4 regions of the Arthrobacter sp. TWP1-1 genome follow, and region 2 is predicted to be linked to each of the others. Evidence: riboswitches for the same ligand, from Rfam matches in the RefSeq annotation. Region 2 holds a riboswitch; each other region holds the start of a gene.
The links. Region 2 has a riboswitch for S-adenosylmethionine ahead of ACP7B9_RS17130 (hypothetical protein). Riboswitches for the same ligand answer to the same signal wherever they lie in the genome.

Region 1 (7,898 bases), on a different contig from region 2:
GTTACAAGAGCCTGCACCTCATTGTTCAGGTGCCAATCTTCCTCTCGGAGTCAATTCAGAACATGCATGTTGAATTGCAGATCCGCACCGTGGCAATGGATTTCTGGGCCAGCCTCGAACACAAGATTTACTACAAATATGATCACGCCATCCCATCAGCCATACTCGCGGAGCTTCAGGATGCGGCGGCGGTAGCCAGCCGGCTCGACACAAAGATGGAACGAATCCACGATGAAGTCCAGGGCAAAGTTGCTCGAAGCACTTCCGAAGAGCTGGGAAACCACGGCTAGGCCGCAGTTTCCCTTCGGCTCCGGGACCATTCGGCTCGGGATCCATTCGGCTCAGGATCAGGCGATCAAGATGCAGGTGGGGCTGCCGAACTCCAGCGATTGTACGGGTTCCGCACCCGGCAAGCCGTGGCCGTCCAGCGCGAAGACTGCCACGTTGTTGGAGAGTTGATTCGCAACGTAGATCTTTCCGTTCGCCGTATCCAGCGCGAAGTGGCGGGGCCAATTGCCGCCGCTGGACACTGCTCCCAAGAAACGGGGCGGTGCCGGTGTCGTGGAGCTATCAAGGCCACTGACGTCCAAACCACTGACGTCCAGGACAACCAGTGTGTTGGGTCCACGGACGGCGGCGTACAGCTTGCCACCATCCTCCGACAACTCAATATGCGAGGGGTAAAACTCCTCAGAATCTTCCACGGCCTGAGCGCTTCCTGCCAAGGGAGACTTGAACAGCCAGCGCCAAAAGTGGTCACTGTCGGCGTCTCGTGACGTTCGCTGCAGGACATGAAGGTATCCATCAAGCTCGCCTGCAACGAGAAGGAAGTCTCCCTTCAAAGCAACGTGTCGAGGGCCGGCGCCCGGTGGCAATTGTGCCGAGCCCAGCAGTGCGAACCCACCAGCGGCCAGCGCATATTCATCGACACGGTCCGCACCCAGATCGGCCACAAGGGCAGTTCCCCACGGTGTGGCCGTCACTTGATGCGCATGGGATTCACCCTGGCGTTCTGGCAGGGGCCCGCTTCCAGGGTGTGCCAGAATCCGCGGCGAAACCTGTTCTCCCGCAATCAATGCGGACAGCGGCACCACGGACGCATTTCCCGAGGAGTAGTTAGCGGCCCACACCTGGTCTTCGATCAAGGCCACATGGCAGGAATCGGCACCACCTGTCGGCACCCGGCCAGCAACATCCAGCGTCACTGGATCCACGGCTACGACCTTGCCTTGGGGCCCTTCTTCTGCTGCGAGCAGGTAACTACCACCGGCAATGACGAACGAAGGATTCACCACGGTTGAGCTTTCGGTGCGCCGCTCCCCCACCAAACCGTCGGCCAACAGCTCGAAGGAAACCAGCCCCGGCCCGGCGCCGTAGCCCTCTTCCGTATAGCCGCTCACGAAAAGGTTAGGAATCGAAGGCATGAAAGGTCTCCTCATGGAATAGTGCGCATCAACAGTCAGGCATTGTTTCCACGCTAGCGCGGCCGGGGCCTAAAAGCATTCAATGAACCGGCAACGGCTACCTAGCTGCAGGGTAATTACGCCGCTCGTCCGCCGCAACCCCATCCATGCGGCACAATTAACCCATGAGTTCACACGAGATCATTGAAATCCCCATCCGCGACGACATGATCCGCCTGGGCCAGCTGCTCAAGCTTGCCAGCCTGGTCGAAGACGGCGTTGAAGCCACCGAGCTCATCAAAAACGGCTTGGTCAAGGTCAACGACGAGATCGATGACCGCCGCGGTCGCCAGCTGCACCCGGGCGACACCGTCACGGTTAACGGCGAAACCGTGCGCATCACCACCGGCGGCTAACGTCCGGCACAGCACGAGCGAACGGCGGGCACCCAACGTGGGTGCCCGCCGTCGTCCGTTAATACCAGCTACTTAGCGTTGAGGACCTTGTACTGCAAGAATTCGCCCACGTGCGCAATTTCCTGGGCGTTGATGCCATGGAGCATACCCGCGTACAGGACCTTGGTGAGCTTGACGTTGGCATGCATCCACGTGTTGGTCAGCTCGATGGCAAACTCGGGAACCACCGGATCGGCCTGATCGCGGCCCCAGAAAATCTCCGGCTTCAGTGCGGCCACGGCGGCGTCGTCAAAGTACGGGTCACCGTCCGCGTCCACCACGAAGCCGGACAACCCAACGACGGCGGCGTAATCCGACGGGCGGTGGCGCAGCAACGAGGTGGCCATGCACATGCCCTGGGAGAAGCCGAGCAGGCTCACGGATGTGTGGTTTGCGCGTACTTCCTCAAGCCAAAGCTCGACGACGGACGCTGCCTCGGTCACTGCCGGCACCGAGTAGCTCAGATCGCTGTTCAACGGGAACCAGGCGTAACCCGGCCCGGCTTGCAGCGGAGCCCGCACGGATGCGACCGTAAAACTTTCGGGAAGCTGTGCAGCCAGCGAGAACAGGTCCGCTTCATCGGCTCCATAACCGTGGAATATCACCAGCAGGGGCGTGCCGGGCCGTTCATTTTCAGGACGTGACCAAAGGACTGTGGGGGTTTCACTCATTCCCACATCTTTCCACGCGCGCGGCACGCATCAGAAAACGAGGTGGCCAAAATGGGTGGTTACCGGGCAGTATGGATAGGTGAATGATTCCTTGATACAACATCCTTGGACCCGCTACGTCGCCATGGGCGATTCATTTACCGAGGGAATCGGTGACACCGAAGCGAGCAGCCCGGGAGGGTATCGCGGCTGGGCAGACCGCGTTGCCGAACAACTCGGACGCGGCACCGAAGAGTTCAAATACGCCAATCTGGCCATCCGCGGGCGCCTCCTCGGACAGATTCTGGGCGAGCAGCTGGAACCGGCGCTTGACCTCAAGCCCGATCTCATTAGCATCTCTGCCGGCGGCAACGATCTCATCAGGCCCGGCTCGGACCCCGATGCCTTGGCCGAGCAGCTCGATCAAGCCGTGGGCAGGATGACTGCGGCGGGCGCCAACGTGCTGTTGCTCAATGGCCCCGACATCCGCGACACCCCCGTGCTGGGCATGGTCCGTGGGCGGATTGCCATCTATAACGAGAACCTGCGCACTATCGCCGCCAGACATGACGCGATTATTGGGGACATGTGGTCGCTACGCCAGCTGTCCGACACCCAAATGTGGGACGCAGACAGGTTGCACTTCTCACCACTGGGGCATCACACGATCGCCATCATGGTGCTCGAGGCCCTCAATGTGAGCCACACTCTTCTTCCAAGAGTGCCTGTTCTCATGCCGCCGCGCAGGTGGCAGGAAGCCAGGACGGAGGATCTGGTCTGGGCCCGGGAATTCCTGTTCCCCTGGGTGCTTCGCCGGCTGCGGCATCAGTCCTCCGGCGATGGGATCACAGCCAAACGTCCCACTCCCGGACCGGTGTTTGGACCCGAGGCGTAGTCCCTTCCGGAACAACGGATGTTTGCTGATATTCACGGCTAGGATGAGGATAGGCGCCTATCTAGGCACCCTACCTGGAAGAGGTGTGTTGTGCCGGTCATGATCGAGTCACTGGCGGTGGACAGCCTCGCCGCGTCTTCCTCCGGTTCGTTTAGCATCCAGCCTTATTTTGTCTTTGCCGTGATTGCCGTTGTGCTGATCAGCTCTTTTGTTAAAGCTTCGGCCCGTAAGAAGCGGGCAAACCGAACGAACCCGAACATGCCGGTGCACCCAACACAGGCCAACATGTCCGGACGCGCCGGTGTTGCCCATCAGCCAAACAGTGCCCCCTATGTTGGCACGCTGCTAAACGGCGTTCCGCTGGCTAACTACGATTCCTCCCACGGTCACCAAACCACGGGCTTCGCCAATGAGCGGATGCGGGCCGAGGCCGAACTCAAGCGCCAGCTTGATGCCTTGGACACTGCTCGCCGCAGCGGTCAGGTCACCGCCGAACAGTACGCCGTCCACCGCGAGGCAATCTTCAAGAACTTCTAGGGCGAAGCGGTAGTTGGGTCTCGACAAGCTCGACCACCGGGTGTCGGTAGTTGGGTCTCGACAAGCTCGACCACCGGCGATTAGCCGCTCCTTCGTTAAACCTTGAAGAAGGACTCCCGCAGGAACGCGCCCACCGTGGCCACCTCGGTGAGAAAGCCGTCGTGGCCAATCGGCGAATCGATCTGCCGTACGCTCACCTCGCCAGGAAGCGCGGCCGCCAGTTCGGCTGATTGCGTCGGGAAATACAGCCTGTCGCTGTTGACGGCAGCCACAACAAACTCGATGCCTTCCGTCACGGCCAGCGCGTCCTCAAGCGAGCCCCGTCCGCGGCTGACATCGTGGCTCATGAGCGCTTCAGAAATGGCGATGTAGCTGTTGGCATCAAATCTGCCCACCAGCTTGTGGGCCTGGTAGTCAAGGTAACTTTCCACCTGGTACCTGCCCGCAGTATTGGGTGCCATGCGCTCGTGACTGATGGCGCCGTCGTCGTCCTGGGCCTTGCGAGCAAAGCGAGAGTTCAACTCCGCCTCAGAGCGGTAGGTGATGTGGGCAATCCGCCGGGCGAGCCCCAAGCCTGCGGTGGGAGCTGCGCCGTCGTAGTAGTCCCCACCAGCAAAGTTCGGGTCCTGGCGGATGGCGAGCACCTGCGCCTGGGCGAAGGCGATCTGCTCAGCCGTGCTGGCCGCGCAGGACGCGACGACAGCACAGCGCTGCACACGATCGGGGTACGTTGCAGCCCACTCCAGCGCCCGGGCCCCACCCATTGAACCGCCAATGACGGCGTACCAGCTGGTGACTCCCAGTTGGTCGGCCAAGCGTGCCTCGGCGTGAACCGAGTCGCGGATGGTGACAAAGGGGAAACGTGATCCGTAAGGGCGCCCGTCCTCGGCAATGCTGGACGGGCCGGTGGAGCCATAGCAACCGCCCACCATGTTCGCGCTCACCACGAAATACTTGTCGGTGTCGATGACCTCGCCCGGGCCGACAAGCCCTTCCCACCAGCCGTCCGCCTCGGAGTCTCCACGGCTGACGTGGGTGCTGCCGGTGAGGGCATGCTGGATGAGGACGGCGTTGTCACCGGCCGCATTGAGGGTTCCCCAGCATTCAAAAGCTATGGTCACCGACGGGAGGGCTCCCCCGGCTTCCAGAGGCAGCGCACCGATGTGAACGGAGCGCAGTAGCCCCCCGCCCTGCCCGACAGCAGCTGACCAAAGGCTGCTGTCGGGCTTGGACGTACCTTCTTGAATCTCGGGCGGAAACACGTTTCGCTCCGATGCCGCGTGGATCACTTGAGTCACTTAGTTCGCAGCAGACTTAGCGGCGCGGAAGCCGGATTCAAGGTCGGCAATGATGTCGGCGATGTTTTCCAGTCCCACCGACAAGCGAACCAATCCGGGGCGAACACCGGCGGCCAACTGCTGCTCGGGTGTGAGCTGGGCGTGCGTGGTGGAGGACGGGTGGATAACCAGGGAGCGCACATCGCCGAGGTTGGCAACATGGGAATGCAGCTCCAACCCATCAACAAAGCGCTTGCCGGCCTCGGCACCGCCCTTGATGTCGAAGGCAACGACGGCGCCGGTGCCCTTGGGTCCGTACTTGCGGCCACGCTCGAACCACGGGCTGGAGGGGATGCCGGCGTAAGCCACAGCCTCCACGTTTTCGTTTCCCTCAAGCCAGGTGGCAACCTCGACGGCGTTGCTGACGTGACGCTCAACGCGCAGGCTCAAGGTTTCGATGCCCTGAGCGATGAGGAAAGCGTTGAACGGGGAAACGGCCGCACCGAGATCGCGCAGCAGCTGGACGCGGGCCTTCAGGATGTACGCCAGGTTCGCGCCCAAGGCGCTGCCGACACCAAGGTCGCGGGCAAAGACCAAACCGTTGTAGGTCTCGTCCGGGGTGTTGAAGCCGGGGAACTTCTCCGGGTTTGCGGCGAAATCGAACTTGCCGCCGTCGACGATCACACCGGCGATAGCGTTGCCATGGCCGCCGAGGTACTTGGTAGCGGAGTGAATGACAATGTCGGCGCCCCATTCCAGCGGACGGATCAGGTAAGGGGTGGCCAGGGTGTTATCCACCAGCAAGGGAACACCGGCCTCGTGGGCGATGGCGCTAATGCCTTCGATGTCCAGGACGTCCTGACGCGGGTTGGAGACCACTTCGCCGAAGAATGCCTTGGTGTTGGGGCGAACGGCTGCACGCCATTGATCCAAGTTGTCGGGATCCTCGACGAACGTGACCTCGATACCCAACTTCTTGAAGCTGTGCGCCAGCAGGTTGTAGGTGCCACCGTAAACACTGGGGCTGGAGACGATGTGATCGCCCACTTCAGCCACGTTCAACAGGGCAAAGGTGGTTGCGGCCTGGCCCGAGGCCAGCAGCAAAGCACCAACGCCACCTTCAAGGTTGGCTACCCGCTGCTCTACGGCGTCCGTGGTGGGGTTGCCGATACGGGTGTAGATCGGCTCCAGCTCGGCCAGCGCAAACCGTGCGGCTGCGCTCTCTGCTGACGGGAACACAAAGGACGTCGTCTGGAAGATCGGCAAGGCACGGGCGCCGGTGGCGGGGTCCGGCTGCTGGCCTGCGTGGATCTGACGGGTTTCAAATGACCAACCGTTACTCATGGTGGATTCCTTCACACTATGGGCCTGCAGCAAAACCCTCCAGTGCGAAATACACGGAAGGGCTTGTCGTCGATGGCCCGCGCTTGCACCGAAACCGGACGGTTCGGTGCCAGGTCGTCACCCGGGGCACCCCGCCGCGGAAGGAGGGTTGCCGGTCAGCAAGCCGGGGCTTTTTTGCTGACACTCATGACCTACATCCAGTGTGCGAGATGATGCCGCACCGCCGCAAGATTATGACGAATTTGTGACTAGTGACGAATATCTGCTTGAAATTCAGATGAAAGCGTGTGTGTCGATGAACTAATGACTGGTTTGTGACCTATTTGCCCAACCCAGCGCGGCGAAGCGCCTCGGCCATAGCTGTGTTGGCGGCGGAAGCGGCGGGAGCCTGCGCGGCGGGAACAGGACGAGCCTGGCGGTTCGCGCCCTGCGGCGCACCGCTGCGCTGGGTCCCACCGCGCGGCGAGGGCCGCCCGGACGTGCGGGAGCCGCCGTCGGGCTTGGAATTTGGCGCCCCTGAAGGCGCAGTTGCCTCATCGTCCAAACGCAGGGTGAGCGAGATGCGTTTGCGTTCGGGCTCAACCTCTAGCACCTTTACGCGCACCACCTGGCCGGATTTGACCACTGTTCGCGGGTCCGACACAAAGGAGTTGCTCATGGCGGAGACGTGGACCAACCCGTCCTGGTGCACGCCGATGTCGACGAACGCACCAAACGCGGCAACGTTGGAAACTGTGCCCTCGAGAATCATGCCCGGGCGCAGGTCGGTGATCTTTTCGATCCCGTCGGTGAAGGTGGCGGTTTCGAAGCGCGGACGGGGGTCGCGGCCCGGCTTTTGCAGCTCAGCGACGATGTCCTGCACGGTAGGCAGACCAAAATCACCCTCGACAAATTCGGCCGGATTCACGGACGCCACGGCACCAATTCCAGCGGAAATCTCGGTCGGTTTAGCGCCAACGGCGGCGAGGATTTTACGCGCCACACCATAGGCTTCGGGGTGCACGCTCGAGGCATCCAACGGCTCCGCTCCCCCGGTGATCCGTAGGAATCCGGCGCACTGCTCATAGGCTTTGGGGCCGAGACGGGCCACCTTGAGCAGTTCGCGACGCTTGTTGAAGGGCCCGTTTTCATTGCGATGCGCCACGATGTTTTCACTCAAAAGAGGGCCGACGCCAGCAACTCTCGCCAAGAGCGCGGGCGAGGCCGTATTGAGGTCCACACCCACGGCGTTCACACAGTCCTCGACGACGGCGCCCAGGGAACGTTCCAGCTTGGCCGGGGTGAGATCGTGCTGGTACTGGCCCACGCCGATGGACTTGGGATCGATCTTGACCAAC
Region 2 (7,898 bases):
CACAGTTTAGCCTAATAGACAACAAATGTTGCTTAAAGGGCAATTCCCGTTAGATGGAACCCAACTTCCATATTTCTAGGGTAGATCCCATAACTTTCGCATACTGGAGCATCACATGGATTTAAACATCGGCATAGTTGTCTTGTATTTAGTGGCCATGTTGGCCTTTGGCTGGTGGGGTAAATCCCGTACCAAGAACAATAGCGACTTTCTGGTGGCCGGCCGTCGCCTCGGTCCGTTCCTGTACACCGGAACCATGGCAGCCGTGGTTCTTGGTGGCGCCTCCACCGTGGGCGGTGTGGGCCTTGGCTACAAGTTCGGCATCTCCGGCATGTGGCTAGTAGTGGCGATCGGCGTCGGCGTATTGCTGTTGAGCCTTTTGTTCGCACCCACCCTGCAGAAGCTGAAGATCTACACCGTTTCACAAATGCTCAGCTTGCGGTACGGCCGGGAAGCAACGAAGGCCTCCGGCATCGTGATGCTCGCGTACACGATCATGATTGCCGCAACCTCCACCGGCGCCTATGCAACCATCTTCGTTGTCTTGTTCGGTTGGGACCGCTGGCTCGCCATCGCCGTCGGCGGCGCGATCGTGCTGGTCTACTCCACCATCGGCGGAATGTGGTCCATTACGCTGGCCGATCAGGTCCAGTTCATCATCAAGACCGTCGGCATCTTCTTCCTCATGCTGCCTTTCACGCTCAACGCCGCCGGCGGTATGACCGGTATCAAGAGCCGATTGGAAGATAGCTTTTTCCAGTGGGACGGCATCGGCGTAGGCACCATCGTGACGTTCTTTGTGGTCTACACCTTGGGCATTCTCATTGGCCAAGATATCTGGCAGCGCGTGTTCACCGCTAAGACTCCCGCCGTGGCACGCTGGGGTGGCGCCACTGCCGGTATCTACTGCATCCTGTACGGTGTGGCCGGCGCCTTGATCGGTCTTGCCGCCCGAGTTGCCCTTCCCTCCATTGATGTTGCCGCCCTGGGCAAGGACGCGGTCTACGCCGAAGTTGCCACGAACATCCTGCCCATCGGCATCGGTGGCCTAGTGATGGCGGCTGCCGTCGCTGCCATGATGTCAACCGCATCCGGCGCCTTGATTGCCGCAGCAACCGTTGCCCGCAAGGACGTAGTCCCCTTCGTGGCCAGCTGGTTCGGCAAGACGATCGACAACTCCGATTCCTCCAATCCGGAGCATGACATCAAGGGCAACCGACTCTACATTCTGGTACTGGGCGTCTTGGTCGTGCTGATCTCCATCCTCGCCTCCGACGTTGTGTTCGCCCTGACGATCGCCTACGACATTCTTGTGGGCGGCCTGCTCGTGGCCATCATCGGTGGACTCGTTTGGAAGCGCGGCACTGGCCATGGCGCCGCTTGGTCCATGGCGGCCGGTTGCGCCGTAACCCTGGGCCTGCTGGTCCTGTACGGCTCGGGCGTGCTGCATAGCTTTGATCCGTTCAACGACGGCATCTACGCCAACGAGCCCATCTACTTTGGCCTCGCCGCTTCCTTGGTGGTTTATGTAGTGGTGTCACTGCTGAGCACACCCACCCCGGTCCACATCCGCAAGGCCTGGGATGACCGCCTCGCAGCGGCCGCCACGGATTCCAACCCCGATGAGGTTGCTGCAGAACTGCAGAAGTAAGCGCCTCACGTTCGGGTGGGGGCGGGTGACGTAATTTATTACGTCGCCCGCCCCCACGGTGCTTTAAAGCAGTAGCCTAGGAAACAGCTTCATGAGATGCGATGTCAAGCTCCGACTGGTCGCACACCAACCCCATGCTTCACGGGTGGTTCGGATGAGGAAGTGACCGGTGGAAAAGTTCCACGGTAAGAGCACGCAAAGGCATTCACCATGACTCTGACTTCTGTAGCCCCCGTAATCAAGCGCCAGGCCGCCCGCACCTCCGGTATTCCGGTGCTGCCTGGGGTGGACGTAAACCTTGGTGCCGTCACTTTCTTCACCCCCACCGGCCACCACGCTTACTTCTCGCCCGAGCCGGCGGAACTTGTCGCGGCGCTGGAGAAGGCAGTACGCCCGGCCTTGTGGATCCCCGAGATTGGCACCTTGGTTGTAACCGTGGCGCAAACCGGGGTGCGGGCCGGTCGCGGATTGGGCTTCCGGCTGTCCGCCTACTAGGCCTTTACAAACCGCGTACGACGCCGGGTGCCCGGCCCGGGCTGGCCCCTCGCCTTGGCGCTGGGCTGCTCCGGGAATCACCCAACTAGGCGACTGCCGTCGGCAGGCCTTCCTTAACAGTGGCGATTACGGCACCTTGAGCCACCTCGTCGCCCTCAGCAACCAGCCACGCCAACGTGCCGGAAACCGGGGTGTTGATCTCGGCGTCGAACTTGTTGACAGTAACCTCAGCAATCACTTGGTAAGCCGTCACCGCGCAACCGTCCGCCGCACGCCATTCCATAAGGACTCCGGGCTCGGCGGGATCACCCGACATCATCGGGAAGAGAATATCCATAACCCACCGCCCTTCGGGCCGGCTGTTCGACCCCGCAACGACAGCATATGCGAGTCCCGTCCCCTATGGAATGCGCAGTGCCAATGTTCAGCGGGAATGTACAGCGGGAACACCGGCCTACGAAATCGGATCAGTTCAGGAGCCGGCGGCAGCCTTCTTCTTCGCGAACGTGGCGGATGCACTCCACGCGGCGGCCAGCGCTGCGGCGGCGCTCGATGCCATCACCACCATGCCGGCGTTCCCCTTGACGAGTCCCGCGATGAACAATGCGGCCATGCAGACCAATCCCATGGCGAATCCCATCCACTGGTAACGGGTTCCGTTGTTGCGGGCGGCGGCGTTAGTAGTAGCATTCATGGCTGGCTCCTTGGGATGGAAAGCAGATAGTTTGATGCGATGCCACGACTCTACGCAAGTACTTTCCACATTGGCAAGTACTTTCTGAAGCTTGATGGAAGATTCCGGTGACCCGAAACTTTTTCGCGAGGACAACCGGCCGAAAAACCGCGAAAATCCGCGCTAAAGTGGAGGCTGACTTTGAGGAGCAAGACCCGTGGCAGAACGCATTCCCACCCCAGCCGAGATCAAGCGGTGGCGTCAGTACCTGGCCGACGAACGGGCCGAGGCTGCCGTGTACCGTGATTTGGCCAAACGCCGTGAGGGTGAAGAACAGGCGATCCTCCTATCCTTGGCCGATGCCGAAGGGCGCCATGAGCAACACTGGCTGACACTGCTGGGCAGCCATGCCGGTTCACCAGTCAGGGCCTCTCTGCGCAACCAGCTGCTGGGCTTGTTGGCTCGCCGTTTCGGTTCGGTCTTCGTGCTAGCCCTGGCCCAACGTTCAGAATCGCGTTCCCCCTATGCCACCGATGTCGATGCAACCGCAGCCATGGCCGCGGATGAATCCATCCACGAAGAAGTAGTTCGGGGCCTTGCCACCCGAGGCCGGATCCGCCTCTCAGGAACGTTCCGCGCCGCCGTCTTCGGCGCCAATGATGGCTTGGTCAGCAACCTTTCACTCGTCGTCGGCATGGCCGCTACCGGTGTTTCGAGCCAGGTTGTCCTCTTCAGTGGGATCGCCGGTTTATTGGCCGGAGCGTTGTCCATGGGTGCCGGCGAATTTGTCTCCGTCCGCTCACAACGCGAGCTATTGGACGCATCCCAGCCAACCCAGATCACCTTGACGGCCGCCAAGTCGTTGGACCTTGAGAACAACGAGCTGGTGCTGGTTTATTTGGCACGCGGCATGTCGCACGAAGCGGCCGAACACCGGGCAGCCGAGCGCATGGGACAGTTCACCTGCGACTGCGACCCCAGCCTGTCGCTGCGTCCGGAGAATTTTGAGTCCGCCAATGAGCATGAGACGCTCGGCACCGCGTGGGGCGCCGCGAGCTCAAGTTTTTGCTTCTTTGCCTCCGGCGCCATCATTCCCATCATTCCGTTCCTCTTTGGGATGACGGGAATTGGATCGCTGGTACTTTCCTGCGTTCTGGTGGGTCTGAGTCTCATGGGAACCGGCGCCATGGTGGGCCTACTTTCCGGCGCCTCCCCGATGTGGCGCGGACTGCGCCAGCTTGCCATCGGCATGGGTGCCGCCGCCGCGACCTACCTTCTTGGCCTCGCCTTCGGCGGCGTGATCGGCTGATAGCAGCACTGCCTCTCCCCCGATGCAACGCTCGCGCAGCTATGACAAGTTTTTGAGGAACGCTCGCGCAGTAAAGAGCAGGTTTTGACGAACGCTCGCGCAGTTACCTGCGCGAGCGTTGCTTGTTTTCGCCCCGCTACTGCGCGAGCGTTGCCTGTTTTAGCCCCACTACTGCGCGAGCGTTCCAAGGGATGGGGCGGCAATTCACTTGGCCAGAAGTTGGCATGCCTCCGCGACGGTGTCCACAACATGCACATGGGGTGCCATGGAACGCCCCACCGCCAATTTCCTGAGCAGGGGCAGGACCGGGACCTCTTCTTCCCAATAACGGCAGCCCACCAAAACCATGGGTACCACGGCACCTTCGGCCGCATAGTAGTTCTCGCAGGCGTCCTGAAAAATTTCTTGGACCGTTCCCGCTGCTCCGGGCAGGAACACGATTCCGCCCCGTGACCGGTCCAGCAGGACCGCCTCGCGCAGCGCGTTCGTGAAGTACTTCGCGACCTTCGTTGCGAAAATGTTGGGCGGTTCATGCCCGTAGAACCATGTGGGAATGCCCAGGGTTTGGGCACCGTCAGGATACTCAGCCACAACCTCAAATGCGGTCCTGGCCCACTCGGTCACCGAGGGGCGGAAGCCGGGGATGGCAGCCAAGGTGAGGAGGGCTCGATCCAGGGTCCCGGCGTCGTACGCGGAAAGGTAGGCACCCAAATTGGCGGCCTCCATCGCTCCGGGGCCACCGCCGGTAGCCACCAGGAAACCGGCCAAGGTGAGAGAGCGGCCGAGCTCCGCGGCCTGGGCATATTGAACACTGCCGCGCGGCGCATCGTGGCCACCCATGACACCCACCACCGGAGTTGGCACCGCGGTCAAAAGATCATCGAGAGCATCGGAAATGGCGTGGTCATGCATGGCGGTGGCGAGCGTGGCATGTAGCGACGGGGCACGGCCCGCTTGGAGACTCCACTGGTAAATACGGGCATCGGGGACGCCCTCGTACTCAGCGTCGTCGATACCTGCGAAGAGTTCGGCGCCGGTGTAAAGATGCCCACGGTAGGCGTTAAACGGAAGATGGGGCAGCGTCGGGAAAATCAAGGCGCCGCGAGAACGCAGCAACTCCTCTACTCCAGGATCGAAGGTGCAACCCATGAAAACGGCCCCCGAAGCACGCAATGCCACGAGGATCGGTGACTTGCCGCGCAGATCCAACGATTGAAAGTGCCAGCCCCGCATGGACTTGGCGCCATGGGCCACCAGCTCATCAAAGCGGGGCATCGATTCAATCTCAAGGTCGCGGGGCGCAAGGGGTGCATTCACGCATTCAGCCTAGCCGCGGGGACGTCAGCCGGCGCCCCAAAATCCCGTTACGGTTGAAGTGATACTTTCAGGCGCCGCGCTGGCGCCCCACCAGGAGGAGCACCCATGCAGGAAATCAACACCGCCGATGTTTTGGCCGCGGATTCAAACGTCCAGATCATTGACGTGCGCGAGTCCGCAGAGCTGTCCACCGGCATGATCGAAAATGCTGTGCATATTCCTTCGGGATCGGTGCTGGACCGCGCAGGGGAACTCGACAAGTCGCGCCGCGTCATCGCCGTCTGCCACGGCGGCGGGCGCAGCAGTCGCGTTGCCGAGATGTTGACCGAGCTCGGATTCAATGCCGACACTCTGGGTGGCGGGATGAGCGGCTGGGAAGCCGAAGGCCTGCCGATGGTTCCGCCAGCTCAGTAGCGGCCTGAAGTTAAAGGAAACAGAAAGGGTCTTTGCCGTTGATATCAACGGCAAAGACCCTTTCTGTGTCCTGGATGCAGTACGGCCTGTTTAGCCGTTGAAGTCAGCCGGGTTCGGGCCCGTGCGGCCGTCGCGCTCCAGCGCATCGATTGCGGTCAGCTCGGCGTCCGTGAGGTCAAAGCCCAGGATGTCCAGGTTCTCGGCAATGCGGGCCGGAGTGACCGACTTAGGAATGATGACCCTCCCCTGCTGCAGGTGCCAGCGCAGGACCACCTGAGCGGACGTGCGGCCATGCGCTTCGGCGATCGCCAGCACGGCAGGTTCATTCAGGACGGCACCCTGCGCCATCGGGCTCCACGCCTCGGTGACAATGCCGTTCGCAGCAGCAAAGGTGGAGATGGCTCGCTGCTGCAGGGCCGGGTGGATCTCAACCTGGTTCACGGCCGGGACGGTCCCGCCCAGGGCAATGACCTTTTCAAGGTGCTCGGGCAGGAAGTTGGAAACGCCGATGGACCGCACACGGCCGGCAGCCAGCAGTTCCTCGAGGGCCTTCCACGAGTCCAGGTACGAATCCGTTGCGGGAGCCGGCCAGTGGATGAGGTACAAATCGAGGTAGTCAAGGCCCAACTTGGCCAGGCTGTCCTCATACGCGGCCAGGGTTGCCTCGTAGCCGAGATCGGCGATCCAGACCTTCGAGGTGATGAACAGTTCCTCGCGGGCCAGGTTTGAGGCGGCCAGCGCCCGGCCAACACCTTCCTCGTTGCCGTAGATGGCGGCGGTGTCGATGCTGCGGTACCCGGCTGCCAGCGCTGCCGTTACAGCCACCTCGGTCTCATCGTTGGGCACCTGGAAGACGCCGTAACCGCTCTGCGGCATGACCACACCGTTGTTGAGCGTAATCGTGGGGATGGAATTCATAATGTTCTCCTTGAATTGGATGGTTTAGAGGGCTTGTGCAGGCTCGCCTGCATGCGCGGCAAGAGGTTCGACGTCGGATGGCAGCTTTGCGTCGTCGGCTGCACTGAGCTTTTTGGCGTTCGCTGCCGCGTAGCTCATGACAATGACTGCCAGCACTGTCAATCCGGCACCGGCCCAGATGGGCGAGGTGTAGCCAAGTCCTGCCGTGATGGTGACGCCGCCGAGCCAGGCGCCCAGCGCGTTGCCGAGGTTGAAGGCGCCGATGTTGGCACCGGAGGCCAGCGTTGGCGCCGCTGCCGCGTACTTCATGACGCGCATCTGCAGGCCAGGAACGGTGGCGAAGCCAAATCCGCCCATGAGGAACAGGGAGGCGATGGTCATGGGCTGGCTGCTAGCAGTGAGTGCGAACAGGGCGAGAATGACCACCAGGACTGAGAGGGCGATCAGGAGCGTCTTGTCCACGTTCTTGTCCGCGGCCTTGCCACCGAGCGTATTGCCGATGAATAGGCCCACGCCGAAGAGGATGAGCAGCCACGGCACGGTTGTTGCGGCGAAGCCGGTTACGTCGGTCAGGGTGAAAGCTATGTAGGTAAACGCACCAAACATGCCGCCGTAGCCAAGAACCGTCACCGAGATGGACAGCCACACTTGGCGGGACTTGAAAGCTCGCAATTCCCCGCGCAGTCCGGCTCCGCGTTCATGGTGCAGATTGGGGACCAGTGCCAGGATGCCAATCAGCGAGATCACGCCGATGGCCGTGATGGCCCAAAACGTTGAGCGCCACCCGGCATGCTGACCCAACAGTGTTCCGAAGGGAACACCCAGCACGTTGGCCGCCGTCAGGCCGGTGAACATGATGGCGATGGCTCCGGCCTTCTTGCTCGGGGCCACCATGTCGGCTGCCACTACGGCGCCAATGCCAAAGAACGCTCCGTGACACAGGGCAGCGATGATGCGCCCAATCATCATGGTGGTGTAGTCCGGCGCCATGGCGGAAATCAGGTTCCCCACAATGAAGAGGACCATCAGGCCGGCAAGTACGGGCTTTCGCGGAAGTCGAGTCACGGCTGCCGTCAGGAACAGCGCACCAACGACCACGCTCAAGGCGTATCCGGAGATCA
Region 3 (7,898 bases), on a different contig from region 2:
GTAGAACAGACCCAGTGTGTTGGCGGTAGGAGCCAGCCCATAAACCTCACCCTCGAAGGTGCCGGCGTCGAGCATGCCCTGAGCAAACCCGGAAGTATCCACACCGAAATCACTGAGCGGTGCCAAACCGCCAGTGGAGGCAATTTCCTGCACGTCCGGGTTGTCCAGCATCAAAATGTCCGGCAGCGTCTTGGATGACGATTTCTGCAGAACCTTCTGAATCAGGTCCTTTCCGGGCACCACTTCACGCGTAATCGTGACACCAATATCCGCTGCACACTTGTCGATGGCCGTTTGAATCAGGGCCTTGTCGGGATCGTTGTTGTAGTAATCCATGAGTGTCAGGCTGGTTGCGTCGCCAGAAGCGTTGCTACCTCCGCCTCCACATGCTGTCAGGACGAACGGGGCGACGGCTGCTAGGGCCAAAAACTTGGTCAAGCGGGTCTTAGTGCGAATCTTCACGGGTAGCTCCTTTGCTCGGTTACGTGATGCGTGGTTCCACGCGCTTTGTGCTGGTCAACGTGTGCGCTCCAGCCAGGAACCGGTGTGCAGTGGCTGAGGGAATCCTCGCCATTGGTGGTTCCTGCGCAGCTCCGAAGACTCTGCAGTAAAGCGCTTTACTTTGCTTGTGACATCGATCATGCCTTCGTCAATACCGCCGTGTCAAGAAAAAAATAAAGCGCTTTACTTTGTGTCGACGGTGCAGCAGACTATGACTAACGTCGAGTGGGGTAGCTTTGACCCAGAGCAACTGGGAGGAGCAACGTGGCGACCATGCAGGATGTGGCCAATCTGGCGAACGTGTCTTTGGCGACGGTTTCATTCACCATCAACAATTCAAAACCCGTCTCACCCAAAACGCGGGCCAAGGTTGAAGCCGCCATGAAAGATCTGGGCTACCGCCGCAACGCCGTCGGCAGCGCACTAGCCCGGGGCCGCACTCACGTACTGGCCCTGCTGTACCCGGCCCTGCAGCATCGTTTCTCGCCAACCTCGGTGCGTTTTTTCACCAGCGCCGCAGATCAAGCCCGGCTTCGTGGCTACAACTTGGTGCTGTGGCCCATGAGTAACGACGCTGAGGCAGTCACCGAGTTGACGTCCTCAGGCTTGGTGGATGGGGTGGTCCTCATGGAGGTTCAACTCGATGACCCGCGCGTGGTTGAGCTGTCCGGAAGCAACATTCCGTTCGCCCTGATTGGGCGAACCCGGGACACCACGGGGATCCCCTTTGTTGACGTTGACTTTGAATCTGCTGTGGAGAACGCCGTGGACCGGCTCATTCAACTAGGCCACACCGATCTTGTGTTGATCGACGGCGGAGTGGGCAACCAGCTGCTCGGCGGCTACGGCCCGGTGGCCAGGACCCGCAAGGCGTTCGGCGAAGTCACGGCCCAACGCGGCCTCACGGGTGCCATCATGAGCGGACTGCATTCTTCAGCAGGAGGCCGCGAGCTGGCCAAGGAATTTGCGGCCAAGCACCCCAAAACTACGGGCGTTTTGATGATGAACGAACACGCCGGACCGGGGTTCGTCGCCGGGCTGCAACAGGCCGGTTACCGCCTGCCGCATGACATTTCCGTCTTGGCGATAGCCTCGTCACTCGACACGGCCAGCATGTCTGAGCCGGAAATGGCTGTACTCATTTCCCCGGCCGATGAACTGGGCCGGTTGGGCGTCGACGCTCTGATTGACCAGATTGACAAGAAGGATCAGCCGCTGCCGCAGCTGCTGATCGAGTGCTCGTATTCGCCGGGCGCAACCATGGGCAGAGCTCGGTCCAAAAAGAACTAGCCCAAAGCCTAACGCGAGCGGCTACTTCTTGCTTGCGCCCAGCATTTCCTCCACAGCTTCGCAGGCCCCAAGGCTGTGCTCAGAAACGGCCGGCGACTCACAGGCCACGCGACGCAGCAGTGAACGGAAGACCTCGCGCTCCTTGTCAGCCAGGACGCCAAGAACTGTATTTTCAGCTTCGAGAACCGCGTGCTGTAGCCGCTCGAGTTCGTTGCGGCCGCTATCCGTGGCGACAACTAGGCGGGCGCGGCGATCGGCCGGGTTCAGCTGCCGCTCCACCAGGCCGGCCTTAACGAAGTCATCGATCAGATAGGTCATGACGGTTCTATCAATGCCCAGGTGCTGAGCCAGCGCCAATTGATTGGGCTGCTCCCCGCTCACTACGGCCACCAAAACCTGATAACCGCGCGGCCCATGCGGGAACTCACCCATGGCCGCCAGTGAGGCATTTTGATAGTTGCGCACCAGAACGCCCAGCGTCCAGCCAAAATCATCCCGGGAATCAATGGTCTGGGGTTCTATTGCGGTGCTATTACTCATGACATCCATCATAACTGACTAATGGGCTTTACTACAGATCATATTCAGATAAGATGATCTGTAGAACAGCGCATATTTATGGTGCGGTGGTGGCATCACCGGGATTTGAGGAGCACTTGATGGAACTTGGCATTTACAGCTTTGGCGACGTCCACGCGGACCCCGTCACGGGATCCCTGATCAGCGCCGAGCAGCGAATGGCTGACCTCCTTGAACGGGCCCGGCTGGCCGACGAAGTGGGCTTGGACTATTTCGGCATCGGTGAACATCACCGCGCCGACTACGCTGTCTCCTCCACGATTCCTGTTTTGGCCGCAGCCGCCGCGCAAACCAAGCACATCAAAGTTGGTTCAGCCGTCACGGTCCTGAGCACCGAGGATCCTGTTCGCGTCTACCAACAATTCGCAACGCTTGACCTACTCTCCGGTGGCCGTGCCGAGGTAACGGCAGGGCGTGGCTCCTTCATTGAGTCCTACCCGTTGTTTGGCGCCAACTTGAATGACTATGAGGAGCTCTATGAGGAGAAGATCGATCTTCTCCTGGCCCTCAACGAGGCCGGAAATAAGGAAGAACCGATCACCTGGAGCGGGAAGTTCCGCCCCTCCTTGGATCAGGCCACCATCTACCCACGTCCGGTGAATAACAACTTGGACATCTGGATCGCCACCGGCGGCACCCCAAGTTCAACGGCACGCGCGGCCGCCCTCGGAACCAACGTAATTTACGCACTGCTGGGCGGTTCCATCAGCAACTTTTCCCGGCACGCGCAGCTGTTCCGCACCGGAGCGCAACAAGCCGGGCACGACGCCGAGGCGCTCAAGGTGGGCGTCAGCGCCGTCGGACTTGTTGCCAAGAACGGCGCCACGGAAACCTTTTACCCGTATTGGCGCCACCTCATGGACGGCATTTCCCGCGAGCGCGGCTTCTCACAGCCCAACCGGATCAGCTACAACATGCAGACTGCACCCGCAGGCGCCATTTATGCCGGCACCCCGGAACAGGTGGCGGAGAAGATTCTGCTCACGCACCAACATATGGGCCACGACCGTCACATCCTGGAAATGGACATCGCATCCGTCCCGCAAAAGGATGTTTTGAAGTCCATTGAACTTTTCGGCACCGAGGTCAAACCGCTGATCGATGCGGAACTTAAGACGAGCACCAGCAAGGAATCACGCGCATGAGCACGAAAACTATTGGCATTCTCGGAGCCGGGAAGGTCGGCACGGGCGTTGCTCGGCAGGCATTGAAGGCCGGATACCGTGTACTGATCGCAGCCTCCGGGGACCCCAAAAAGATTGACCTGATCATCTCCGTCATGGCCCCGGGCGCCACGGCCGTCACGGCCGAGGAGGCGATGGCGCAGGCCGATCTTGTGGTCCTATCGGTTCCCCTGCACAAGTTCCGCACCCTCGACCCTGCAGCACTGGCTGGCAAGCATGTGCTTGACACCATGAACTTCTGGCACGACACCAACGGAGATATGCCCGAATTGGAGGATGCGTCGTCGAGCTCTGAAATGGTCTTGACGCACATCCCCGAAGCCCATATGGCGAAGTCGCTGAACCACATTGGCTATCACGAACTGGAGCTCGACGCCCGCCCTGCCGGCGCGGCGGACAGGCGTGCGCTGGCGGTTGCCGCAGACTACGATGAAACCCGCGCCATGGTTCTGGAGTTTGTTGAGCGACTGGGTTTTGACGCGGTCGACGCCGGTCTCCTCACCAACGGAACTGCCTTCGAACCGGGCACACCGATCTTCACGGGCTCCTACGACACGGCAGGTCTGGAGTCTGAGTTGGACGCACACCTTGCCGGCCGCGGCGAGCTCACCGCGGCCGCCTAGGCGCGCAAATCAGGCGATGGCCGGTACGTTCGATTCCCTTTGCTTATTCCTCGATCACGCACCAGCCAATGCAACCCGCTTAGACCTTGGTGATGACGGTGGTGAACGGAGTGGCGTTGCTGAACAGGTCCTGGACGGGGCAACGCGCCTCCACCGTACGGGCCAGCTCGTCATAACGTTCCTGCGATTCCGGGCCGGTGATGTTGACGGCCAGCCGGATGTCGGTGAACCCGGGGCGGATGGTTTCATCGATGCCGAACAATCCGCGAACGTCCAGATCGCCCTCGGCGTTGATGGTGATGTCGTCCACCTGGATGCCCAACTGCTCGGCGTACAGGCGGTAGACAACCACCTGGCAAGAGATGACCGCACCCAGGGCGTACTCAACGGGACTGGCAGCGGTGTCGTCACCGGCCAACGCGGCGGGCTCGTCCACCGTGAATTGGTGCTTGCCGGAGCTGATGCGTGTGGCCACCGAACCAACGCCCACGCCGGCCACCTTGTACGTCAATTTCGCATTGTCAGGGCTGGCCCCGATCCGCTGGCCCCAAGCCGCACCGGCTTCGCCCAGGCGGGTTGAGCGTACTGCGGCGTCGTTGATCAGTGTGGTTGTTTCAGACATGATTTTTTCCTTCGTGTGAAGGCGAGTGCCGAGCACCGCGCCATACTTACGCCCGCGGCAAGTGCCGAGAGCGTCGAATCGTCACCTGGGGCACCCCACTATGGTTGCGAGGGTTGCCGTTCGACCGGCCAGGGCCGCATGGTCGAAACTCTTGATTCTGCTCATTAGTTTGCCCGTGGCTGGCGCCCGGCTTCAAGCCTGCCGTCATCTGCAGCAACATTTCCCATGCACGACGCCGGGCACTCCCCGCCCCGAGTGGCCGCCACCTCCCAGCTGCCTGCCCCCACCAAAATGCGCCCGCCTCCCACAAATGCACCCTGTAGACCCGTTGAGCCGTCAGATAACGCCGTTTAGATCGTTCTATAAGGGCGTTATGTGACGGCTCAACGTGAGGAACAGGGGAGCACAAGGTTCTGCGGCGGGAAGGCCCACCGGGATGCGCCCGCGCTCTCCCGGCGAGACCCATGCCACGCCCGTCAGGTGGACACACTGAAGCAACTTAAGATGGAATCATGAGCGCAACCCTTGTCGCGAAGGACCTCTCCGGAGGCCACGCACACCGCACCCTTTTCAGTAACCTCTCCTTCACAGTGGCCCCTGGTGATGTGATCGGGGTGGTAGGCGCCAACGGTGCAGGCAAGTCGACCCTGTTGAGCCTGCTGGCCGGCGCGGCCACACCTCAGGGCGGCACCGTGAGCACTGCCCCATCCGATGCTTTCGTGGGCTGGCTACCGCAGGAGCACGAGCGGATTGAAGGCGAATCTGTTGCCGCTTATATTGGTCGACGCACAGGTTGCACCGAAGCCACGCTCGCCATGGAAAGCTCTGCGGAGGCCCTGGGGTCCGGCAAGTCCGAAGACGACGACCGCTACGCAGCAGCCCTGGACCACTGGCTAGCCTGCGGTGCCGCAGATCTCGATGATCGCATTCCGGCAACCCTGGCCGAGCTGGGCCTCGACGTTGGCCCTGACGCCACCATGACAGGACTTTCCGGTGGGCAGGCCGCCCGCGTGGCCTTGGCCGCCCTCCTGCTGAGCCGCTTCGACGTCGTCCTTCTTGACGAGCCAACCAACGATCTTGACCTGGCCGGGTTGGCGCGGCTCGAGGAATTCGTGAAGGGGTTGCGCGGCGGCGTTGTCCTGGTCTCGCATGACCGCGAGTTCCTTGCCCGCACCATCACGTCCGTGGTGGAGCTGGATCTGGCACAAAACAAGGTGGCCGTGTACGACGGCGGCTACGACTCCTTCCTGGAGGAGCGCGCCATCGCCAAGCGCCACGCCCGCGAGGCCTATGATGAGTTTGCCGACAAGAAGGCCGACCTCGTGGGGCGCGCCCGGACGCAGCGCGAGTGGAGTTCGCAGGGCGTGCGCAACGCCATGAAGAAGGCCCCGGACAACGACAAGATCCGCCGCAAGGCAAGCTCCGAATCCTCCGAAAAGCAGGCCCAAAAGGTACGCCAGATGGAGTCCCGCATTGCCCGCCTGGACGAGGTCGAGGAACCGCGCAAGGAGTGGGCGCTGCAGTTCAGCATCGCCGCAGCCCCGCGTTCCAGCACGGTGGTCTCCACGTTGAATGCGGCCGTGATCAAGCAGGGCGACTTCACGATGGGCCCCGTCTCGCTGCAGGTCAACGCCGGTGAACGGATCGGCATCACCGGCCCAAACGGCGCGGGCAAGTCCACGCTGTTGCGCCTGTTGCTGGGCCGCACGGCGCCGGACAGCGGCGTTGCCTCACTGGGTGCGAATGTCGCCATCGGCGAGATCGACCAGGCCCGCAGCCAGTTCCCCGAAGATGTCCCGCTGGGAGATGGTTTTGAAACGCTGGTCCCGGAGATGAACCAGGCGGAAGTCCGCACCTTGTTGGCAAAATTCGGACTCAAGGCCGATCAGGTGACCAGCCCCGTTGGTGCGCTCTCCCCCGGCGAACGCACCCGCGCGTCGTTAGCGTTGTTGCAGGCCCGCGGGGTTAACGTACTGGTGCTCGATGAGCCAACCAACCACCTTGACCTGCCGGCGATCGAGCAGCTCGAAGAAGCCCTGGAAAGCTATGAGGGCACACTTCTGCTGGTCACCCACGACCGCCGACTGTTGGAAACAGTACGCCTAGATACGCGCTGGTCCGTGGAAAACGGCCAGGTGGCGCAGCTCTAGGGAAATAACGCCATCTTGGTGGCTGTCGATGGCCGAGAATTCAGTTGTTGACAAGGCGGCGAATGAGGCGCAGTCTAAAAACATAAGTTCTGTTTTTAGATGGAGGAGTCATGGCAACCCATTCAATCCCCGCCCCATCCACCGGATGGACGTCCCACGCACTGGCGCGGGCCAAGGCCGAGCCGGCCTACGGTGCGTTCCTGCTGCTGTGGATCGGTTTCATCGCGATCCCGCTCATCATGGGGCTGGATAAGTTCTTCAACGTCCTCACGAATTGGGAGGGCTATCTTGCCCCGTGGGTCGCCAACATCTCGCCGTTGAGCGCCCACGGGACCATGCTCGCTATCGGGATCGTGGAGATCATCGCGGCCACCTCCATGGTCCTGCGGCCACGGTACGCCGCTTTTGTGGTTGCGTTCTGGCTCGCGGGCATCATCGTGAACTTGTTGACGTACTCCGGATTCTACGATGTCGCCCTACGTGACTTTGGGCTGATGGTGGCCGCTTTGGCGCTGGCCATTTTAGCCCGCGGTTATACGAAGCCCGGGATCCTCAAGGGCGGCATGAAGTAGCGGCGCAAACACGCCGGGATTCGCAACCGGCGCCAGACACAACAACGCCCCGGGTGCGAATCGCATCTCGAGGCGTTGTTGTGTCCAAGCTCAACGGCAGTAGTTAGCTGCCCACACCTGCATAGGAGTGCAGGCCGGAGAAGTACATGTTCACAATGGTGAAGTTGAAGACCACGCACAGGTAGCCGACAATCGAGAGCCAGGCGGCACGGGTACCCGTCCAGCCCTTCGTCGCGCGGGCGTGCAGGTAGCCGGCGTAAACAACCCAGATAACAAACGTCCACACTTCCTTGGTGTCCCAACCCCAGAAGCGACCCCACGCCTTTTCGGCCCAGATGGAACCAAACATCAGGGTCAGGGTCCAGCCAACAAACGCG
Region 4 (7,898 bases), on a different contig from region 2:
GAGCACACGGGCGAATCCGTGCCCAGCGTTGACCACATTTCCATGACGGTGGAAATCCTGCGTTCCGTCGGTGTGGTGGTCGATGACTCCACTCCCAAGCATTGGCTTGTGCAGCCGGGACCCGTCGCGGCCTTTGATGTTTTGCTTGAGCAGGACCTCTCCAATGCTGGCCCGTTCCTTGCCGCCGCGCTAGCTACCCGCGGTACGGTTCGCATCCCCAACTGGCCCATTAACACTACGCAGGTTGGCGATAAGTGGCGTGAAATTCTGCCGCAATTTGGTGCAACCGTCACCTTGGAGGACGGCACCTTGACCGTGACCGGCGGTGCCGAGATTCTCGGTGTCGATCTCTCAGACACCTCCGAGCTTGCACCGTCCGCTGCTGCCATCTGCGCCCTGGCCTCAACGCCGTCGCGGCTGAGGGGCATCGCCCACCTGCGCGGCCATGAGACTGACCGCCTAGCCGCCCTTGTCGCGGAGATCAACGCCTTGGGCGGTGACGCCGAGGAAACTGAGGACGGACTCATCATCAATCCCGCTCCGCTGCGCGGCGGCGTCTTCCACAGCTACCATGACCACCGCATGGCCACGGCAGGCGCCATCATCGGCCTGGCCGTGCCCGGCGTCGAGGTTGAAAACATCGCCACGACGTCCAAGACCATGCCTAACTTCCCCGCCATGTGGGCAGCCATGGTTTCTCAAACGGCCGGGGCATAAGACTATGGCACAGGATTACAGCAACTGGGACGAATCAAATGTCCGCGTCAGGGCCAACAAGAAGGGCAGCCGGCCGCGCACCAAGGACCGGCCCGCCTACGAGGAAGCCGTCATTGGCCGCATTGTCACTGTTGACCGCGGGCGCTACACAGCCATCGTCGATGAGAATGAGCCCACCGAACGCACACTGATCGCCGCCAGGGCCAGGGAACTGCGGCGCAATCCTGTCGTGGCCGGTGACTTTGTGGCCCTGGTGGGCGATATCACAGGCAAGCCGGACACCCTGGCACGGTTGGTGCGGATCGAGGAACGCCGGACGCTTCTGCGTCGCAGCGCCGATGACACCGATCCCATTGAGCGGGCGGTGGTGGCCAATGCCGATCAGCTGGTCATCGTGGTGGCCGCCGCCAACCCCGAGCCCCGCACCGGCTTCATCGACAGGGCTCTTGTGGCTGCTTACGACGCCGGCATTGCGCCGTTGCTGTTGATCACCAAGACAGACATCAAGGATCCAGCGGAGTTGCTGGCCAACTACGAGCACCTGGACATGACGGTCATCATCAGCCGGACGGCCGCCGACGGCGCATCCGGCATTGACGCCCGCAGCGACGACGGCGATTCCGCCGTCCTAGCCGGTGGCGCCGTGGAGCAGCTGCACGGCTACCTCAACGGCAAGGTCAGCGTCCTGGTTGGTCACTCCGGCGTGGGAAAGTCCACCATGGTGAACGCCCTGACGGGTTCCCAGCGGGCCACCGGCGGCGTCAACGCCGTCACGGGCCGCGGGCGCCACACTTCCTCATCCGCGCTGGCCCTGCGCATCGAAGACGGAAAGCCCGGATCCTGGATCATCGATACTCCCGGCATCCGTTCCTTCGGCCTGGCCCACGTGAACCCGGACAGGATCCTGCAGGCCTTCCCCGATCTGCAGCCTGGCACCGACGATTGCGAACGCGGCTGCAAGCATGACACTGCCGCCGTCAATTGCGGACTGGACCCGTATGTGGCCGATGGTCACGCAGGCCCATCGGGCCCGGCCCGCCTCGCCTCGCTGCGCCGCCTCTTTGGCACCAGCGATCGGACCGAAGGCCGTGCTGCGGAAAAGGAACTCGGCATCATCGACTAGTCCCCACCGGCGCCCTAACCTCGTTCCTCGGCCAGGGAACCCTGCCGGCGTGGGCCCAACCAGAATCGTCGCCGGAAAAATGCCGGTCCGGCTGCTCCGCCGCGTCAGCTCGCAGTATTGTCCCAAATACCGATACGGTGAAAGTATGACGACCGCTCCCCAGACGTATAACGACGACCTCCGCCTGGCCCACGTGCTGGCTGACAGCGTGGATTCCCTGACCATGTCCCGTTTCAAGGCACTGGACCTGACGGTTGAGACCAAGCCTGACCTGACGCCTGTCACGGATGCAGACAAAGCCGCCGAGGAGTCCATCCGCAGCCAGCTGGCCCGGGTCCGCCCGCGCGATGCCGTGCTGGGCGAGGAGTTTGGCAGTAGTGGACACGGCGCTCGTCGTTGGATCATCGACCCGATCGATGGCACGAAGAACTTTGTGCGCGGGGTACCTGTCTGGGCCACGCTGATCGCCTTGGTCGACGAGGGGCGCCCCGTAGTTGGTCTTGTCAGCGCTCCCGCTTTGGGCAAGCGCTGGTGGGCTGCCGAGGGCACAGGTGCCTACATGGGCAAGTCGCTAGCTGCAGCCACCCGCATTCGCGTCTCCAACGTGGGCGAACTCAAGGACGCCTCCCTGTCCTACTCCTCCCTGACCGGGTGGAAGGAACGCGGCAACCGTGACGAGTTCATCTCCCTCACAGACGATGTCTGGCGTACCCGCGCGTACGGCGACTTCTGGTCCTACTGCATGGTCGCCGAGGGCGCCGTGGACATCGCCTGCGAGCCCGAGCTCAACCTCTACGACATGGCCGCACTCGTCCCCATCATCACCGAGGCTGGTGGCCGCTTCACCTCCCTCGAGGGCGCCGACGGCCCCTTCGGCGGTAACGCCCTGGCCACCAATTCCATCCTCCACACCGAGGTTCTCCGACGTCTGAATCCCAAGTGGGACGACCTTCTCGCCTAAGCGCAAGAGATAGCACGAGTGAGTTAAGAACGACGGCGGCCTCCCGCCGTCGTTCTTTTTTGCCCGTCTTCCGCCGGGCTCACCTTGGCGCGACAACATGACGTAACAAATGCGAGTCGTGCAAACTTGGGCTAATCTTTTGGGCATAGGTCACGAGTGCCAGCGCTAAACCCCGGTTTGCTGGCCGGCAACCCTCCTTTCGCGGCGGGGTGCCCCGGGTGACGACCTGGCCAGGCCGGAACGGTCATGGCAAGCGCGGACTTCTGGGCACCCCAAAGGTCCAAGGTTTCAAAGGAATTACTCATGAGCCATGCCCTGTTGGAAAAACCATCCCTTGCCGATTCACCCCTCCTGGCCGTTGTTGGCCAGGACCTTGCCGCCCCGCTGATCCAGGGCGGGCACGTGCGGTATGCCAACCTGGATTATGCTGCGTCCGCCCCCGCCGTCGAGGAGGTTGCCGCCCACCTGAACGAGGTCCTGCCGTTCTACGCAAGTGTGCACCGCGGCGCCGGATTCGCTTCCCAGGTCAGCACCTCGGTGTACGAGAACGCGCGCACCATCGTCGCTGATTTTGTCGGTGCCCGCGCGGACGACACTGTCATCTTCACGCGCAACACCACCGATTCCTTGAACCTCCTCGCGGGCTGCGTGGAGAGCATCTTGAAGTCTCGTGGATACGCCGAGGGTCGCTCCAACGTCCACGGCGAGGTGCTCTATCTGGACATTGAGCACCATGCAAACCTGCTTCCCTGGCAGGGATTGCCACATCGCTCCGTGATTGCTGCGTCCTCTATCGAGTCGACGCTGGCCCGGGTCGAGACCCAATTGCGTGCGGGCAACGTCCTGCTGCTGGCCGTCACGGGCGCTTCCAATGTCACTGGTGAAGTCCTGCCCGTTGCGGAACTGGCCACCCTGGCGCACCGCTACGGCGCCCGGATCGTGGTGGATGCAGCTCAGCTGGCCCCGCACCGGAGGATCGACCTGACGGCCACAGGCATTGACTATGTGGCATTTTCCGGCCACAAGTTGTACGCACCCTTCGGCGCTGGCGTTCTGGTGGGCCGTTCGGACTGGCTTGATTCCGGTGCACCTCACCTGGCCGGCGGTGGCGCCGTGAAGGAGGTGCGGCTCGAATCGACCAGCTGGACGGACGGCCCTGCCCGCCACGAGGGCGGCTCCCCCAACGTGCTTGGCGCCGCAACCCTGGCGAAGGCAGCCTCCATCTTGACCGCCTTGGACGCTGACGACTGGCACAACCATGAGCAGCTGCTCCGCCAACACCTCATCAACGGTTTTGAAAAGATCGAAGGCGTCACGGTCCACACCTTGTTCACGGACGCAGACACCCACCCGGAATGCGGGAGCATCGGGGTCGTGAATTTCTCGGTCACCGGCTACGACTCGGGGCTTGTGGCCGCTTATCTTTCGGCCGAACACGGCGTAGGCGTGCGCGACGGCAAGTTCTGCGCCCACCCCCTTTTGAACCGTTTGGGCCTCCCGTCCGGATCGCTGCGGGCCAGCTTTGGTGTTGGCTCCCGGCTGGAGGATGCGCAGCGCCTGATCGACGGCGTTGCGGCTCTCCTGCGTGACGGGCTGGGTTGGGATTACGTGGTCGACGCCGGCCGCTGGGTTCCAGCGAACGATGACCGTGTGTATCCCGCGTGGGCACCCAACACCCCGGGCACGGCAGGCGCCGCTCCCTGCAACACCTAACCCCTTCCGACGCCGCATCACTTTCCGGCCTGTTTTACCCGACGCCGCATCACCTTTCGGGAGGAGTGGGCCCGGCTCCGGGGTAAAGTTGAACGGCACAAACCACACAACTTTTCAGGAGCGTAGATGGCAGGCACCGGCGGACCGGTCTTTGACGCGGAACGGCGCAAGCACATGGCCGCGGCATTCCTGGAAGGCGGCGATCACTACCACAAGGTCCGTCCAAGCTACCCGGATGAGTCCCTGAGCTGGCTGATCGAAAAGGCGAACGGTCCCATCCACGACGCACTCGACGTGGGCGCCGGCACCGGCAAATACACGCAGTTGCTGGCCGAGCACGATTGGAGCTTGACGGCGGTCGACCCATCGGCCGATATGCTGGCCCAGCTGGCAGCCGAACTCCCCCATGTCACAACCATTGTCGGGACAGCGGAGCACCTGGAGCTCCCCGATGCGAGCACTGATCTAGTGGTCGTGGCCCAAGCCTGGCATTGGTGCGATCCGCTGGCCGCGAGTACGGAAATCGCTCGGGTACTCCGAAGCAAAGGCACCCTGGGCCTGATCTGGAACCAGCTCGACGTCGGCATCCCTTGGGTTCACCGATTGGCCCGGATCATGCACGCCGGCGACGTCCACAAACCTGATTTTCGCCCCGCCGTTGGCCCGGAGTTCTCACTGGCCGAGCCCCTTGACACACCGTGGAACCAGGCCATGACGCCCGAGGACATCATGGAGCTGACAAAGTCCCGCAGCTACTACCTCAAAGCCACAGAAAAGGTCCGTGAGAAAGTCATGAGCAATCTGCGCTGGTACCTATTTGAGCACCTGGGCCACACGCCCGGCGAAATACTCGAGCTGCCCTACGTGGCCCAAACCTGGCGGGCCGCCACGTTGTAAGCACGCGGGGCGGGGCTAACGGGTAGGCTTGAGAGCGTGAAACATTCTGCAAATTCCTCCAGCATCGAAGACTACGTCAAGGTCATTTATGCCTACACGGAGTGGCAGGACAAACCCATAACCTCCAGCGCGCTGGCAACCAGGTTGGGTGTCGCGAACTCCTCGGTCTCGGAGATGGTTCGCAAGCTCAAGGACCAGGGCCTGGTTGATCACGAGCCCTACAGCCCCATCCACCTGACCGCAAGGGGCTTGACGCTGGCCTTGTCCATGGTTCGCCGGCACAGGATGCTGGAAACCTACCTGGTGCGCGAGCTCGGCTACAGCTGGGACGAGGTCCATGATGAGGCCGAACAGCTCGAACATGCCGTCTCAGACCACTTCATTGAGCGCATGAGCGCAAAGCTCGGCCATCCGACACGCGATCCCCACGGCGATCCTATCCCGGACGCGCAGGGCGTGATCACCATGGTCCCTTCGCACCGACTCGACGAACTCGACCCCGCACACACCGGACGCATTAGCCGCATCAGCGACCACGACCCCGAACTTTTGCGCCATCTCGAGTCCATCGGCATTGGGGTGGACACCCGCCTCACCGTGCTGGGCCAGCCGCGCTTTGGCGCCGGTCTCCAAGTCTCCCTGACTGATGCCAAGATCGACGCCGGACCCTTGACCTTGAGCGATGAAGTTGCCGCCTCGCTGTGGCTGGCATCGGAGGGGTCCCACTCGGGTTGTTCCGTCCAGGAGCTTACCGGTGGTTCGCTGATGAACCCCTACACGGCGGCTCCCTAGTACCGATCCTGCGCCAGCCGGGCGGCTACTCGTCCTGCTACTCGTCGAGGAAACGTGATGCCGCGAAGTTGGCCACAGCCAGCACCATCATGATGATGCCGAGCACTGTTGAGCCAACGGCGAATAGTGCCACGGCCGCAACAATAAAAAGTCCCAGAGCCAGCCAGCGAACCAGCTCCGTACCCAGCCGCCTCTCGCTGCGCGGCGCCATGAATGCACCCCAGAAGACCACGACGACCGCGGGTACGCCCAAGCCCAAGATCAGGTTCCAGGGACTTTCCTGTTTGAAGCCCCAAAACAGGAACGAGGCAACCATGGCCACTTCAAGAGCAAAACCCAGGACCTTGTTTACACCGTCCGCCACGGGCTTGATAGCTTCGAGATCAACACCGGTGGCCTTGACCCGTGTGGCAATGCGATTCTTCAAAGATCCTCCTGCGTCCCTAGTCATGCGTTTCCCTACTCATTCTCGGCCATTTCTGCGCGTTCCCGCCGCAGGATGTAGCGCTGAACTTTGCCGCTGGGAGTCTTGGGCAGCTCCGGTACGAAGTGGATTCGCCGAGGGTAGGCATGAGCGGCAAAGCGGGTCTTGACCAATTGCTGAAGCTCTACGACGAGGGCGTCTGAGGCCAGCTCGAGATCACGCAGCACGACGAATGCTTCAAGAACTTCCCCGCGAATCTCATCGGGCGTGCCAATGACGGCCGCCTCCACCACGCTTGGGTGCGTGACAAGGACCGATTCCACATCGAACGGCCCGATCCGGTAGCCGGCCATGATGATGACGTCATCATCCCTGGAGGAGAAGTAGATGAAACCATCCTTGTCACGGCGGCCTGTGTCACCGGTGATGTACCACTGACCGTCGTCGCTGTATCGCTCAGCGGACTTTTCAGGGGCATCCACATAGGCCGTGAACCACATGAAGGGACTTCCCGGCACGTTCACCGCCACCCGGCCGGCCTCGTCGTCAGGGGCCGGCACATCGGCGTTGTCGGCCAGCACGTCAACACTCCATCCGGGCAGTCGCACACCCATGGAGCCAGGTCGCAAGGGAGCTTGGAATTCGTCGGCCCACGCATTTCCCGCAACCATGCCTAGCTCGGTCTGACCGTAGTGGTCACGGACCTCCAACCCGAAAGCTTCCCTGCCCCAGACGATGACATCAGGCGTCAACGGTTCGCCGGCACTCGATGCCCTGCGAAGCATGTGACGGTTCTCGGGAGTGGAGCCTGCCCGCAGAGAGCGGTAAACGGTGGGTGCCGCAGCGAAGTTGGTGACCCGGAATTTTTCCAACACGTCCCAGGTCAGTTCCGGGCTGAACCCTGCCGACAGGAGAAGTGAGCGGTGACCGGTAGCCAGGGGTGCCAACAGGGCAAAGTACAGGCCGTAAGCCCACCCTGGATCGGCCACATTCCAGAACACATCATCGTCCCGGACGTCCAGACCGAAGGTTTGGTAGCCAACAAAGGATGCAACGGCGCCCAGCGTAATGGGGACACCCTTGGGAGTTCCGGTGGTACCGGAGGTGAAAAGTTGCACGAGTACGCCGTCGCCGCCAACCGCAACGGGTCCGACGTCGTGCGTGTGAATGTCTGTGAACGCACCCGTCCCGGCGACCATCTCGGCCAGCGAAAGGTCGTACCCAAAGGCGTCGCCGCGGGCAACAATCACTGGACGCGAGGCGTCCGTGGG

Region 1: linked by a shared signal. The riboswitch ahead of ACP7B9_RS10935 (bifunctional o-acetylhomoserine/o-acetylserine sulfhydrylase) and the one ahead of ACP7B9_RS17130 (hypothetical protein) in region 2 are both predicted to bind S-adenosylmethionine.
Region 3: linked by a shared signal. The riboswitch ahead of ACP7B9_RS09630 (OsmC family protein) and the one ahead of ACP7B9_RS17130 (hypothetical protein) in region 2 are both predicted to bind S-adenosylmethionine.
Region 4: linked by a shared signal. The riboswitch ahead of ACP7B9_RS08640 (aminotransferase class V-fold PLP-dependent enzyme) and the one ahead of ACP7B9_RS17130 (hypothetical protein) in region 2 are both predicted to bind S-adenosylmethionine.

What each region holds. Positions count from the first base shown of each region.
Region 1 covers NZ_JAFCXC010000005.1:108,731-116,628, reverse strand. Annotated here, with positions in the region: gene ACP7B9_RS10970 (GTP pyrophosphokinase) at 1-290, shown strand, start outside; gene ACP7B9_RS10965 (lactonase family protein) at 348-1,424, opposite strand; gene ACP7B9_RS10960 (RNA-binding S4 domain-containing protein) at 1,589-1,819, shown strand; gene ACP7B9_RS10955 (alpha/beta hydrolase) at 1,888-2,529, opposite strand; gene ACP7B9_RS10950 (SGNH/GDSL hydrolase family protein) at 2,654-3,403, shown strand; gene ACP7B9_RS10945 (hypothetical protein) at 3,503-3,940, shown strand; gene metX (homoserine O-acetyltransferase MetX) at 4,036-5,118, opposite strand; gene ACP7B9_RS10935 (bifunctional o-acetylhomoserine/o-acetylserine sulfhydrylase) at 5,239-6,576, opposite strand; SAM riboswitch class IV at 6,636-6,753, opposite strand; gene ACP7B9_RS10930 (Tex family protein) at 6,881-7,898, opposite strand, start outside.
Region 2 covers NZ_JAFCXC010000013.1:55,498-63,395, reverse strand. Annotated here, with positions in the region: gene ACP7B9_RS17135 (sodium:solute symporter) at 116-1,651, shown strand; SAM riboswitch class IV at 1,739-1,849, shown strand; gene ACP7B9_RS17130 (hypothetical protein) at 1,862-2,146, shown strand; gene ACP7B9_RS17125 (biotin/lipoyl-containing protein) at 2,232-2,483, opposite strand; gene ACP7B9_RS17120 (hypothetical protein) at 2,619-2,840, opposite strand; gene ACP7B9_RS17115 (VIT1/CCC1 transporter family protein) at 3,037-4,128, shown strand; gene ACP7B9_RS17110 (LOG family protein) at 4,333-5,403, opposite strand; gene ACP7B9_RS17105 (rhodanese-like domain-containing protein) at 5,551-5,859, shown strand; gene ACP7B9_RS17100 (aldo/keto reductase) at 5,950-6,777, opposite strand; gene ACP7B9_RS17095 (MFS transporter) at 6,802-7,898, opposite strand, start outside.
Region 3 covers NZ_JAFCXC010000004.1:188,192-196,089, forward strand. Annotated here, with positions in the region: gene ACP7B9_RS09605 (sugar ABC transporter substrate-binding protein) at 1-462, opposite strand, end outside; gene ACP7B9_RS09610 (LacI family DNA-binding transcriptional regulator) at 775-1,791, shown strand; gene ACP7B9_RS09615 (MarR family winged helix-turn-helix transcriptional regulator) at 1,813-2,331, opposite strand; gene ACP7B9_RS09620 (LLM class flavin-dependent oxidoreductase) at 2,451-3,515, shown strand; gene ACP7B9_RS09625 (NADPH-dependent F420 reductase) at 3,512-4,177, shown strand; gene ACP7B9_RS09630 (OsmC family protein) at 4,257-4,799, opposite strand; SAM riboswitch class IV at 4,837-4,956, opposite strand; gene ACP7B9_RS09635 (ABC-F family ATP-binding cassette domain-containing protein) at 5,312-6,949, shown strand; gene ACP7B9_RS09640 (hypothetical protein) at 7,060-7,521, shown strand; gene ccsB (c-type cytochrome biogenesis protein CcsB) at 7,625-7,898, opposite strand, start outside.
Region 4 covers NZ_JAFCXC010000003.1:484,201-492,098, forward strand. Annotated here, with positions in the region: gene aroA (3-phosphoshikimate 1-carboxyvinyltransferase) at 1-717, shown strand, start outside; gene rsgA (ribosome small subunit-dependent GTPase A) at 722-1,840, shown strand; gene hisN (histidinol-phosphatase) at 1,986-2,801, shown strand; SAM riboswitch class IV at 2,950-3,063, shown strand; gene ACP7B9_RS08640 (aminotransferase class V-fold PLP-dependent enzyme) at 3,105-4,514, shown strand; gene ACP7B9_RS08645 (class I SAM-dependent methyltransferase) at 4,641-5,411, shown strand; gene ACP7B9_RS08650 (metal-dependent transcriptional regulator) at 5,448-6,203, shown strand; gene ACP7B9_RS08655 (YrdB family protein) at 6,241-6,630, opposite strand; gene ACP7B9_RS08660 (AMP-binding protein) at 6,663-7,898, opposite strand, start outside.